DNA from 3 places in the Candidatus Pelagibacter bacterium nBUS_25 genome. Region 2 is predicted to be linked to each of the others. Evidence: riboswitches for the same ligand, from Rfam matches in the RefSeq annotation. Region 2 holds a riboswitch; each other region holds the start of a gene.
What was found. Region 2 has a riboswitch for S-adenosylmethionine ahead of ACIJYH_RS05950 (homocysteine S-methyltransferase family protein). Riboswitches for the same ligand answer to the same signal wherever they lie in the genome.
Positions count from the first base shown of each region.

Region 1 (4,609 bases), 250 kb from region 2:
TGTCTGATTCATTAATAGCTTTCCAGCCTGCTATTGAAGAGCCATCAAAAAAAACTCCATCATCTAGCATTTCATCGTCAACAATAGTTACATCCATTGTTAGATGTTGAAGTTTACCTCTTGGGTCTGTAAATCTTAAGTCTACAAATTCAACTTCTTTTTCTTTTATAAATTTTAAAACATTTGCTGCACTCATTGTATCTCCTGTATAATTTTATAACTGCTAAATAACAAAATAATCTTGAAAAATATTGCTTATTTAACAAATAACACCTATGCAATTTTCACATAAGTGGTGTATTTATGCAATATTATTAAATAATTATTTACAGTGAACCCTTTATTAAAAAAAGAACCAGTCAAAAGAGCTGGAAAAACTATTAAAGATTTTGATCCAAATCTCAAAATTATTTGTTTAGAGCAAACAGCAAGAACAGCAAAGGATGCGGCTACAGCTTTAGGTTGTAATGTTGGGGCAATTGTTAAAAGTTTACTATTTAATTCAAGTAATGACTTTGTACTTTGTTTGGTATCAGGCGATAAAAGATGTTCTTTAAATAAACTTAAAAAAATTTTAGATGAAAAAGATGTGTCCATGGCCCATCCAAATGATGTTAAAAAAATTACTGGCTACACAATTGGAGGAGTTTCACCTGTTGGGCACCTAAATAAAGTAAAAATTTTTATTGATAGTAATTTAAATAGATTTAAAACGGTTTTCGCTGCAGCTGGGCACCCAAATTGTGTCTTTAGAATAGATTTTAGTCAATTAAAAATTTTAACTACCGGTGAAATAAAAGAGATAACAGAATGAGACAACCAAAATTAATAGATTACATCTTATTAACAACATTAGCTTTAATTTGGGCGTCAGCTTTTTTTAATATTAAGATTGCAACATATTCATTTGGACCCGTGACAATTGCTTTTTTAAGAGTTTTTTTTGGAGCAATTCCAGTTTTACTTCTTTGTTATTACAAAAATATAAAAATAGAAGCATTTTCAAAGGACTGGCATTGGTTTGCTATGATTGGATTTATCAACTTAGTAGCGCCATTTTTTTTAATAGCATATGGGGTAAAGTCTGTTCAAAGTAATTTAGCAGCAATATTAATGTCTACTACACCATTAAGCTCTACTGTTCTTGGACATTTTTTTACTAAGAATGAAAAGTTCAATTTGGTAAAAACATTTGGAATTTTAATTGGATTTTCAGGAATCGTATTTTTATTTTCTGACAATATCTTAATTGATGAAAATAATTTCAACTCAGCATTACTAATATTGCTTGGTTCAACTTGTTATGTTGTTGGTGGTGTTTTAACTTTAAAGATAAGTAAGAAAAAAAATGAAAATGTAACAGGGTCAATTTTAATTTGGGCAATTATAATTTTATTACCATTAATGAGTTTTATAGAGCAACCTTGGCAATCAATTCCACGAACTGACTCATTAATATCAGTTATATATCTTGGTATAGTGCCAACAGGCGTTGCTTGGTTATTAAGATTCAGAATTTTAAAAAACAATGGTTTAATTTTTCAATCACAAGTATCGTATCTAATACCAATATTTGGCACTATACTTGGATATATATTCTTGAAAGAATTAATAACGATTAAGGTTTTAATATCTCTAATAGCTGTCTGTATTGGTATCTATTTTGTTAAAAAAGCTGATAATAAAAAAACTATTTAACTGCAGCCATTGCGTTTATGTGTGTTGGCCTAGTTTCGCAGCACCCTCCTAATATCGTTGCACCGTTATCTTTAAATTTTTTAACAATTTCTCCAATTTTTTTAGGCGTAAGATCTTTTCTTTGTCCTAAGAATTCATTTGGATTACCATTAGATTTTGAGAAAGTTGAGGTGTAACCATTTTTGGGTTTAGTAGTTATAAACCCATTTATCTTAAAGCCAAAAGGAACATTTAAACTTTTTAGCTCCTCAAGATTAGCCTCATAGTTTTCAGGTGACACACATGAAAGCATAATACCAAGTAATTGTTCATCAATAATATTTTTAATATCTGAAATATTTTCGCCACTCGGTAAATTTGTACCTTCAGATATATGAATACCAATGAGATAAGGTTTATTAAATTCTTTAATTGCCTCTATTCCACACTTAAATTCTTTAATGCTACTCCATACATCAAAATAAAAAAAATCCACATAAGGATCTAATAATTTTGCCTGTTCATTAAAGTTTTTAATAATCTCTTCTTCACTTCTTTCATCTGCCTCGTAAGTTAAATTTTGAGGAGGTATTCCACCTGCTACAAGAATATTTGGAAATTCTTTTTTAACATCATGTGCGATTTGACCAGCTTTTTTATTTAAGTATTCAAATTTTTCCTCAACATTGTTATCTCTTAATCTTTTTCGTCTTGTTGTAAAAGTTGTTGTGACTATTACTTCAGCACCAGCTTTTATAAAATCTCTATGTGTATCAAATAAGAGTTGATGGTAATTTTCATCTAATATAGCGTTAGCACTCCATAATGTTCCGTTAGGTTTCATGCCTCTTGCTAGAAGTTCTTGGCCCATTCCACCATCTAGCACCCTTGTTTTTTTGAAAAAATTTAAATCCACTTTAGTCCTTACTTTTTTAGTACTTCAGCTTTATGCTAGGTGTACAATATAGTTCAACTACCTCGCTTATTGATTTTGTGGGAATTATTCTTTTTAGCAGTTTATGCCCGCAATAAGATCAAATCGGCAAATTATTTATACTAATTATATTTGTATTTGTATATTATTTTTTTAATATAATTTTAGCGTTAAAAGAAAACGATCTACGTTCACCACTAATATTAAAAGGATAAGCAGTATGAAGTAAATAATTTGGAAAAATGATAAGTTCTTTAAGTTTTGGTACCACATTATATATACTCTTGCTTAAAAAACCTTTTTGTCCATTTATGAAATCTATAGTTCCATTTGTTTTAATCTTTTTATTCTTTACCATTTTATTGTTAGTCATATTTTTAGGTATTGTTAAGTAACCCACACCTGATAAATCTCCTTCATGGTAATGAATAGGGTTGTATTCACCTTTAAATTGTCGAACAACCCATAAATTTAAGATCTTAATTTCTTTTATATTCTTAATTTTTTCATTATTTAAAAATTTTGTAATATGGTTCATTAATTCTTTTTCTAGATTTTTTTTGACAAATTTTTCTGAAATTTTTAATTCTTTTTTAATTTGGCTTGCTAATTTAGAACTATAGTCAATTTTTTTTGATTTAGATTTTTCATTAAACTCATTATTTAGACATTTAAAAAATTTATTCGAAATTCTTGCTCTTCCAATTGATGGCCCAAAAGGTTTAATATTTTTCATTGAATGTTTAGATATAGTAAATGTTAATTAAATCAAGATTATGGTAATAGCTTTAAACCCATCCTTATAGCCACAAATATGACCAATAAAGATGTAATTAAGGACAAGGTTTTATTCGATAAAAACTTAATATTTAAAAAATTACCAATTTGACCACCCATAAAGACTACCAAGAAAAGAGGCCAGAAATTTAAAAATTGATTTAAAACAATATCTTTTGTTAATTGTCCAGCCACTCCAAAAATAGAATTGATTAAAATAAATAAGGATGCAGTTGTAGCAATTTGTTTTGGATAACCAGCTTTTATTAAAAAAAGTATTGGACTTAAAAAGATACCGCCACCGATACCTACAATTCCTGAAATAAATCCTATGACACAACCAATAAGAATAGATATTTTTTTTGGGATTTGATTTATTTTAATTTTATTACTATCAAAAAATTTACTTTTATTTAATAATAGAATTCCAGCAATAGCTAAAATTATAAATAACAATATTTCAAATAATTCTTTTGAAATTGATAATGAAGCACCAAAAAATGCCAAAGGAACAGACCCCACTACGTAGGGTAAAAGTAGATTGAGACTAAAATTACCAGATTTTATATAATTTATTGAATTACCCGAAACCACAATGATGTTGCAACATAATGCCAATATTGGAATGATGTAAAAAGGAATTTCCCATATTAACATTAAAGCCAGATAAGTAGACCCACCTCCAAAACCAACACTAGAATATAATATTGATGTTATAAGAAAAAATATTGATAATATAATCATGCTTAAAAAATTTTATGAATGTAAATATTGCTTTATTGACTGTAACAGATACCAGAACATTTGATAATGATAAATCTGGAGCTATTCTTGTAGAAAAAATTAAAGAAGCTAACCATAAATTAATTGATAGAAAAATATGCAAAGACAACAAAGAAGATATTGTTTTAATTTTAAAAGATTGGATTAATAAAAAAGATATTGATGTAGTTATCACCACTGGAGGAACAGGGCTTACTGGAAGAGATATTACCCCAGAAGCAATAGAAGAGGTTGCAGACAAACAAATACCTGGTTTTGGAGAAGTTTTTCGAACAATAAGTCTTAAAACAGTAGGAACTTCTGCAATACAATCTAGGGCATGCGCAGTATTAGCAAATGGTAAATATGTTTTTGCTTTACCAGGTTCTTCTGGTGGTGTTACTGATGCATGGGATGGAATTTTAAAACATCAATTAGATATTAATCATAAACCTTGTA
Region 1 is NZ_CP172846.1:861,960-866,568, reverse strand. Features, by position in the region: gene glnA (type I glutamate--ammonia ligase) at 1-196, opposite strand, end outside; gene ACIJYH_RS04645 (YbaK/EbsC family protein) at 332-814, shown strand; gene ACIJYH_RS04640 (DMT family transporter) at 811-1,698, shown strand; gene ACIJYH_RS04635 (homocysteine S-methyltransferase family protein) at 1,691-2,593, opposite strand; SAM riboswitch class V at 2,602-2,665, opposite strand; gene ACIJYH_RS04630 (putative 2OG-Fe(II) oxygenase) at 2,757-3,347, opposite strand; gene ACIJYH_RS04625 (sulfite exporter TauE/SafE family protein) at 3,386-4,132, opposite strand; gene moaB (molybdenum cofactor biosynthesis protein B) at 4,147-4,609, shown strand, end outside.
Region 1: another riboswitch for S-adenosylmethionine. It lies ahead of ACIJYH_RS04635 (homocysteine S-methyltransferase family protein); the one in region 2 lies ahead of ACIJYH_RS05950 (homocysteine S-methyltransferase family protein).

Region 2 (4,609 bases):
TTTCTTTTTGTCTCAATTGATTGGTAATACTAAATTCAACAATACTTTTTGAAATACTTAAAATTTTTGCTTCCCACTCTCCACTACTATTAAATAAAGAAAAAACTTCGTTTTCTTTAACTCTCATTACTTTACTCACATAATGAGATTGTGATTTATCAAGTGTAGCTGTTAAATTAAGTGATAAACTTTCACTATAAAATAATCTAATATTACTCATTAAGATAAGTTTAATTATGAAAAATATTAAAGCAATAATTTTTGATGCATACGGCACATTATTTGATGTCAATTCAGCAGCAGAAAAATGTAAAGAAAAAATTGGTAATAAGTGGGAAGGTTTTGCAAATTATTGGAGAACAACTCAACTAGAATATACTTGGCTTAGAAGTTTGATGAAAAGACATAAAGATTTTTGGCAAGTGACTGAGGATAGTTTGGATAAGTCAATGCAAGCTTATAAAATTGACCTCTCGATGAGAAATGAGTTGTTAGATCTTTATAAAATCCTTTCTCCATTTTCTGAAGTTACAGAAGTTTTAAAATCACTTAAAGAAAAGAAATATAAACTAGCTATTCTCTCAAACGGCACACCCACCCTTCTCAATCAATTAGTTAAAAGTAATAATTTAGAAAATATTTTTGATGATATTTTTTCAATCGAAGAAGTAGGGATTTATAAACCAGACACAAAAGTTTACGATATGCCAATTAACAAATATCAAATTAAAAAAAATGAAGTTGCTTTTTTGAGTGCAAACACTTGGGATGTATCAGGTGGAGGAAATTATGGTTATAATTCTATTTGGGTAAACAGAAATAATAATATTTTTGATAAACTTGACTACCAACCAAAGTTAGAGATCAAAAACTTAAAAGATCTATTACCCAATATAAAATCTAATTAAAATTAAGCCTTATCTCCATAATCAGTCATATGTTTTGGAATTCTTTTATTTTTTCCATACATAAAATGATTTTCCATATTTTCTCTATATTTACTTGCTGGAACAGTTAATCCAACTGACTCTGCAACTTCCCTAATCAGCATTGAATTAGCTCCACAGCAAACACCAAGATAATTTATCCCTAAATCATTTGCCTCTTTTGCGAATTGACCTATTTCATATCTATTACAAAAATGTGGATCTAAAGCTGTTGGGAATGTTCTTCCATGTGGAGAAGGACAGCCACAATCGGCTCTGTCAGGCAAATTAAAAAAAGTTGGAAATTTTTCATTGGTTCTATATGGAATTGGTAAAGCACCTACATGACATTTGACTGCTTTTCTAATCTCCTTTAAGAATGGCAACATTGTTGCTGGTCCTCTAAAACAATTTAAGCCCACAACATCAGCGCCTTTTTGTTCCAGCTCTTTACATGTATCAACTACAGACTTTCCATCTCTCATTTTATTTTCACCCATTGGTGAAATTGTTAACACAGTTGGTAAATTGGCTTTCTTCATTACTTCAAGAGCTTTAAAAGCTTCTTCAGCATAATAAAAAGTTTCACCAATTAACATATCCGCACCTTCATCAACTGCCCAACCAATCATTTCAGAAAACATGCCTTCAACTACTTTTTGAGCTTGCTTATCATCTTCCTTCCAAATATTTGAGTTAGAAATATTTCCAGCCATTAAATTTGGCTGAGATCCTTTAGGTGTATCCAAAGCAACCTTTTTTGCAATTTTTAAAGCAGAACGATTTAGCGGTTCAAGTAATTCTTCTTTACCTATAACTCGCATCTTTTCTCTATGTCCATTGTAAGTAAAGGCTTCAACAATATCAGATCCTGCATGTTGAAATTCTCTATGCAAATTTTCAAGAACTTCTGGATGATCTAAAGATACCATTGGCACAAATTCTCCAGATGCCATATATCCACGTTTCTCTATTTCAAATAAAAAACCTTCAGCACAAATCACAGGTCCTTTATCTAATCTTTCTTTTAGTATATTTGTTTTCATTTTTTCTCCAATACAGAGTTAAGAGGCTTAAACTTTGATACAAATCAAATCAATTTATTTTGAAATAGCTCTTCCCTCCATTAATTTGGAGAAAAGAAACTAATTAACCAAAGAGGGTAAAAATTAGCTCTTCTCTCCTTTTTAGTGCTTTAGCAAAATGCTGGGCGCACAATACAGTTCAAATACCCGATTTTAATTTGAGATAATTTCAAAAAAAAACCACCGGCTAAAGCGGTGGTTAAAGTGTCGCTTTAGCAGGATTTTTTAAAGCGCTCTGCAATTTAACTTAAATCAGCGCTAATCAATTGAACCACAAATAAAGAATGTTGTCAAAAGAATAAGCTTTATCTTATTCTGTTTTCTTCAAAGTTTTTATTAAGTTTTAATGAGATAGTTCTAGTATTTCTTTTATTCCAATCAGAAAAAGATTTCAAAATAGGAATTACTGATAAGCCGAATTCTGTAAGTGAATACTCAACTTTTGGAGGTACTACTTGATGAACTTTTCTATTAACAATGCCATCAGTTTCCAACTCTTTAAGTTGCTTAGATAACATTTGTTGAGTGATAGTTTTTAATACTTTTTTTAACTCATTAAATCTTACTGTCTTATTGTGAAACAGTGTAAATAGAATTCTTATTTTCCACTTACCACCAAGAAAATATATAGCTCTTTCAGCTGGGCAATTAATTAATTCTTTCATGTCACTTAAATAACTATTTTATTATAAGTATCAAGGTATGTTTTTTAATACTAGTATGATTATTTTGCGTACTTGCATAATTTGTAACAAATCATTAGTTATGTCTCAAATTAATCGAAAGGGTAAATATGACTAAAGGACAGAGTGCTGGCAATGGACCAATTGCAGTAGAAGTTGAAAAAGATAAATCTTATTATTGGTGTTCATGTGGACAATCAAAAAAACAACCATTTTGTAATGGATCACATAAAGGAACTGAGTTTACACCATTGGCATACAAGGCAAAAGAAACAAAAAAAATGTTTTTCTGTGCATGTAAACAAACTAACAATGCACCATTCTGTGATGGTTCACACAACAAAAAGTAACATTGAAATTAAAATTTTATTAACTACTTTCATGATATGAATAATATTGAAGTAAGCAAAATTATTGAACCTATTTCAGCATCTGATGGGGCTGGAGTAAAATTAAAAAGAAGTATTGGTGTTGAGCCAAATTACTTTGATCCATTCTTAATGCTAGATGAATTTGGATCTGAAAATAGTGAAGATTATATTGCAGGTTTTCCACCACACCCTCATAGAGGAATTGAAACAGTTACTTATATGTTAGCCGGAGATTTTGAACATAAAGATAGCACTGGTGGCGAAGGTAGAATGACTGCGGGAGATGTTCAGTGGATGAAAACAGGAAGTGGAATAATTCATTCTGAAATGCCAGCAATGAAAGAAGGTAAGCTTCATGGTTTTCAATTATGGGTAAACATGCCTGCTAAATTAAAGATGAGTAAGCCTGAATATATTTATATTGATGCAGATAAAATGAGTGTTCATAAAGATGAAGACAAACAAGTTAAAGTCATAGCTGGTAAATTTGAAACTGCTGAAGGCCCTGTTAAAGGTCATAACGTTGAGCCATTTTATTTTGATGTTGAATTAAATAAAGATAAAGAATTTAATTTTAAATTACCGTCAACTCATAATACTTTTATTTATTTAATTAATGGTGAAATTGAAATTGGTAAAAATAAACATGACAATGTTAAAGATAGTACCTTAATACTATTAACTAGAGGTGAGGATTTAACTGTGAAAGCTAAATCAGATGCTAAGTTTTTAGTGATTTCAGGCAAACCAATTAATGAAGAAATTGCAAGAGGCGGACCCTTTGTAATGAATACTAAAGCTGAAATCTTGCAAGCAGTACAAGATTATCATAATGATACATTTGTAAAATAAATTATGAAAGCTATAGAAATTAAAAAAAATGGTGGGCCTGAAGTTTTAGAGCTTAAAGATATTACTTTAGATAAGCCAGGTACAGACCAGGTAACAATAGAACAAAAAGCTATTGGTCTTAATTATATAGATACTTACCACAGATCAGGTTTATATCCTTTAAAAATGCCAAGCGGTTTGGGTTTGGAAGGTGCAGGTGTTATTACTGAAGTTGGAGACAATGTAAAAGATTATAAAATTGGTGATAAAGTTTCTTACGCTGGTATTCCATTAGGATCTTATTCAACACACAGAAATTACCCAACAAAAAATCTTGTAAAAGTACCAGAGGGTATTGATCTTGAGGTTGCGGCAACTTTGATGACAAAAGGTTTAACTACATTTTATTTATTACATAAAACATTTCCTGTAAATTCAGGACAAACAATTCTTTATCATGCAGCAGCTGGAGGAGTTGGTCAAATATTTGGTCAATGGGCAAAAAGTTTAGGTTGCACAGTTATAGGTACTGTTGGTTCAGATGAAAAAATAAATATAGCAAAAGAAAATGGCTACGATCATGTAATTAACTATAATAAAGAAGATTTTGCTAAAAAAGTTTTAGAGATTACAGATGGTAAAGGTGTTCCAGTGGTTTATGACGGTGTAGGTAAAGACACTTTAGATGGATCCATTGAATGTTTGGCAACAAG
Region 2 is NZ_CP172846.1:1,113,053-1,117,661, forward strand. Features, by position in the region: gene ACIJYH_RS05940 (RsmE family RNA methyltransferase) at 1-220, opposite strand, end outside; gene ACIJYH_RS05945 (haloacid dehalogenase type II) at 237-908, shown strand; gene ACIJYH_RS05950 (homocysteine S-methyltransferase family protein) at 911-1,972, opposite strand; SAM riboswitch class V at 2,104-2,169, opposite strand; gene ACIJYH_RS05955 (winged helix-turn-helix transcriptional regulator) at 2,317-2,676, opposite strand; gene ACIJYH_RS05960 (CDGSH iron-sulfur domain-containing protein) at 2,805-3,044, shown strand; gene ACIJYH_RS05965 (pirin family protein) at 3,081-3,917, shown strand; gene ACIJYH_RS05970 (quinone oxidoreductase family protein) at 3,921-4,609, shown strand, end outside.

Region 3 (4,609 bases), 530 kb from region 2:
TTATATTTCTAGCTGATATGGATACAACATTAATCTTCTTGCCTGTTTTAAGCTCAATATCTTTTTTTTTAGTATTCAATTCATTAAGCAAATAAGAACCTACTTGTCCAAGACCTACTACAGCAATATTTATTGATTTTTTCATTGGTTTATATCCGGATATTTACTTTTTTTAGTATAGTCATCTATATAAATCTTATATTCGTCATAACTCATATTTGTTATGTCTTCTGACTTTTTTAATACTTCAGATAATTTTTTTTGATCTTCACTTTTTTTTACCACATCTTCTGTCCAATATTTAGAATCTTTGTTTAATGAACAATTATTTAAAATAAAAAAAATAAAAAAAATAAAGACTAATTTCATTATAAAGCTGTTTTAATTGGGAAATTAAATTTCATATTTAAATTTTGTACTGCTTGACCAGCTCCACCCTTAATCAAATTGTCTATAGCTGAAATTATTACAATCTTATTTTTGTATTTAGATTTACAAACAGAAATGAAACAATTGTTTGAGTTAATTACATCATTTGTACTTAACAGACTATTTGCTTCTAAAATTTTTAAAAAATCATCATTCTTATAAAAATCTGTTAGTGTCTTAATTATTTTTGACTGAGTAACACCTTTTTCTAGATCAATATAAATAGTACTTAAAATACCTCGAAACATAGGAGTTAAATGAGGTGTAAAATTAAAACTTAATTTCTTTTTAGTGAATTTTCTTAACATTTGATCAATCTCTGAATTATGTCGATGAAAGCCAACACCATAAGCACTTAAAGATTCATATAGGTTTTTATCTTTAAATTTTTTATGGACACCTCTACCAGCTCCTGAATAGCCAGATTTAGAATCCATTATTATATTGTTAACTTTAACTAATTTTTTTTTAAAAAGAGGAATTAAAGGTAAAAGTATTGAAGTTGGATAACAACCCGGACAAGATACAATCTGATATTTACCTATATCTTTTCCGTTAACTTCTGGAAGACAATATATACTTTTCTTAATTAAATTTACTGCTCTGTGTTTTTGTTTGTACCATTTTAAATATTCTGATCTATTTTCTAATCTAAAATCAGCAGCTAAATCAATTAAAGTGATATTTTTTGTTAAATGTTTTGAAATATCTTGTGCTTCTCCATTGGGTAATGCTGTAAAAACTACATCAACATCTTTTAAAAGTTTTTTATTAAATTTAATAATTTTTGGTAAATTTTTTCCTGAAAGAGATTTGTCATAACTAGAAATATTTTTTCCTACAGAACTATTTCCGCATAGAAATCTTATGTTTATAAATTTGTGTTTAATTAATAATTTAATTAATTGAACTCCAATATATCCAGTTGAACCAGCAACCAACGCATTAAGCTTAGGCATAATATATTATAACAGTTTAAAATTAAAAAAGAATTATCTTTTAGAGAATTGGAAGCTTCTTCTAGCTTTTCTTCTACCAGGTTTTTTTCTTTCAACTGCTCTAGAGTCTCTGGTTGTAAGTTTTTCAGTTTTTAATGTAGATTTTAAATTTTCATCAAACATTACTAAAGCTTTAGAAATACCATGAACTAAGGCACCTGCTTGACCAGTTGGACCTCCCCCACTAACACTACATCTAACATCATAGTCGGTAGATTGTTTGATTATATCAAAAGGTCTAGTAATTTGAAGATGATGAAATTCACTTGAAAAATATTCATTAAATAATTTTCCATTTACATAAATCTTTCCTGAACCTTTTTTTAACCAAACTTTTGCAATTGAAGTTTTTCTTCTACCTGTTGCATACTTACTGTCTTTAAAGTCTAATTTTAGTTTAGGTGTTTTTGATGCTGTTTGAGTATTTTCCATATTAGTTTCTAACTAAGTTTTTGCTGTTTAATTTGCCTAACTCAATAATTTGAGGATTTTGTGCTGCATGTGGATGATCACTACCTGTATAAATTTTTAATTTAGTTAATTGTTTTCTACCTAACACTCCACCAGGAAGCATTCTTTTTACGGCAAGCTTTAAAGTTTCACCTGGTTTTTTTTCGTGTAATTTCTCAGGTGTAGTCTCTTTAATTCCACCTGGGTGGCCAGTGTGTCTATAATAGATTTTATCCTCAAACTTTTTTCCAGTAAATTTTGCTTGTTCGATATTTTTAACTACAACAAAATCACCGTGGTCCATATGAGGAGTATAAGTAGTTTTGTTTTTGCCACGAATAATTTTTGAAATAACAGTTGCTAATCTACCAACAACAGCATTAGTTGCGTCTATCTCGAACCATGATGATGTTACTTGGTCTTTTTTTACAAATTTTGTCATTGTGCCAGGATTAATACTATTATTAATTGCAAAGTCAATTTGATATTTGGCTTGCATTACAATACTTATCTGCTAAAAGGTTTGAGCCGATTTGATCCTATTGCGGGCATAAAACTGCTAAACAGGAATTTACACAACATTATCGGTAGGCATTTGAACTATATTGTGCGCCTTACATTAAGTTAAAGCACTAAAAAAGGAGTAAAAATGAGTACAAAAAGAAATAATCCAGAAACTATCGCAATTCATGGTGGAGACTACAGAAGTGATACTGCAACAAATGCTGTAGCAGTGCCTATCTATAGAACTACATCATATCAATTCAATAGCACGGAGCATGCAGCCAACCTGTTTGCATTAAAAGAGTTTGGCAATATTTACACAAGAATCATGAACCCAACCAATGATGTATTGGAAAAAAGACTGGCGGCACTTGATGGAGGCTTAGCAAGTTTAACCGTTTCATCAGGACAAACAGCTTCAACTTTTGCAATATTAAATGTTGCTCAAGCTGGAGATAATATTGTTAGTTCAACAGATCTTTATGGTGGAACTGTATCTTTATTCACGCATACTTTAAGCAAACTTGGTATTGAAGTAAGATATGCTGACCCTTCTGATCCAAAAAACTTTGAAAAAGCTATAGATGATAAAACAAGAGCTTTTTATGGAGAAACTTTACCAAATCCATATTTAAGAGCTTTTCCTATCAAAGAAGTTTCAGATATTGGAAGAAAATACAATATACCACTTATTGTTGATAATACAGCTGCACCGGTAATTTGTAAGCCATTAGAACATGGGGCTGCTGTTGTGGTTTATTCGCTGACAAAATATATAGCTGGTCACGGAACTGTTGTTGGTGGAGCTTTAGTTGATGGTGGTAATTTTGATTGGACAGCAGATCCAAAAAGGCAACCTCTTTTCAACGAACCTGATGCTAGCTATGGAGGTGTAGTTTGGGGAAAAGCTGTTCCAGAACTTACAGGTGCTAATGTTTCTTTTGCAGTGAGAGCAAGAGTAACAATTTTAAGAGATCTTGGCTCAGCACTATCACCTGATAATGCCTTTGGGGTAATTCAAGGTTTAGAAACCGTAGCTTTAAGAATGAAACAACATTGTGAAAATGCTTCTAAAGTTGTTGATTATTTAAAGAAACATAAAGCGGTCGATAAAGTGATTTATGCTACTGAACATAATGATGAAATAAATAGTAGAGCTAAAAAATATCTTAAAGGTGGTTATGGTGCGCTAGTTGGCATTGAACTAGCTGGAGGTATTGAAGCAGGGAAAAGATTTATTAAGTCTTTGAAAATGTTCTACCATGTTGCAAACATTGGTGATGCTAGAAGCTTAGCAATTCATCCGGCAACAACAACACATAGTCAACTTACTGAAGATGAGTTAGCTGCAGCTGGAGTAACACCTGGTTATGTAAGATTGAGTATTGGCTTGGAGCATATAGACGATATCATTGATGATTTGGATCAAGCTTTAGAGAATTCTTCTAAAGGTAAATTAAAAGCTGTTAGTTAATTTGAGTTTTATATGTCAACAAATAGAAACTAATTAGTTTTTTCCTCATACCTGGATATGTAGAGGAAATATAAAGTCGATAATATTATCAAAATAGAATTTATCTGGTGTAAAGATGCATAAATAATCTTTACTCCAGATAAAATAGTTAATACTCCTAACACAACCTGTAAAAACAAACTTATCCCAATAATTAAAATTGGTTTTATAAATATTTTATTTCTTTCCTTGAAGATAGAAATTAACAGAAAAATATAAACTATCATGATTAGGTAGGCTAAATTTCTATGTAAAAATTGTACAATAGAAGGATTATCAAAAACAGAAATGCTTAAAAATTCAATCATTTTACTATCATCTGGAAAATAAGAAGCGCCCATTAAAGGCCATGTATTATAAATGGTTCCAGCATCCATACCTGATACAAAAGCACCAATAATTAATTGTATAAATAGCAAAACAAGAAAAAATTTAATAAAAAATAATTTAATAGAAATTTGATTAATTTGTAGTTTGGTTAATTTTAAAACATTCCAAAAAACAATTGAAAGAATAATAAAGGCTGTAAACAAATGTATGGATAATCTATAATGACTGACATCAATTCTATTTACTAAACCACTGGATACCATGTACCATCCTAAAAAACCTTGCAAGCAAACTAAAATAAAAATTATGCCATATCTTTTTACAACCCATAAACCATTTTTAATTGCAAAATACAGGAGCGGTAATAATGTAATCAAACCAATTA
Region 3 is NZ_CP172846.1:587,123-591,731, reverse strand. Features, by position in the region: gene ACIJYH_RS03185 (homoserine dehydrogenase) at 1-145, opposite strand, end outside; gene ACIJYH_RS03180 (hypothetical protein) at 142-369, opposite strand; gene argC (N-acetyl-gamma-glutamyl-phosphate reductase) at 369-1,388, opposite strand; gene rpsI (30S ribosomal protein S9) at 1,422-1,859, opposite strand; gene rplM (50S ribosomal protein L13) at 1,861-2,319, opposite strand; SAM riboswitch class V at 2,458-2,524, shown strand; gene ACIJYH_RS03160 (O-acetylhomoserine aminocarboxypropyltransferase/cysteine synthase family protein) at 2,527-3,855, shown strand; gene ACIJYH_RS03155 (COX15/CtaA family protein) at 3,885-4,609, opposite strand, start outside.
Region 3: another riboswitch for S-adenosylmethionine. It lies ahead of ACIJYH_RS03160 (O-acetylhomoserine aminocarboxypropyltransferase/cysteine synthase family protein); the one in region 2 lies ahead of ACIJYH_RS05950 (homocysteine S-methyltransferase family protein).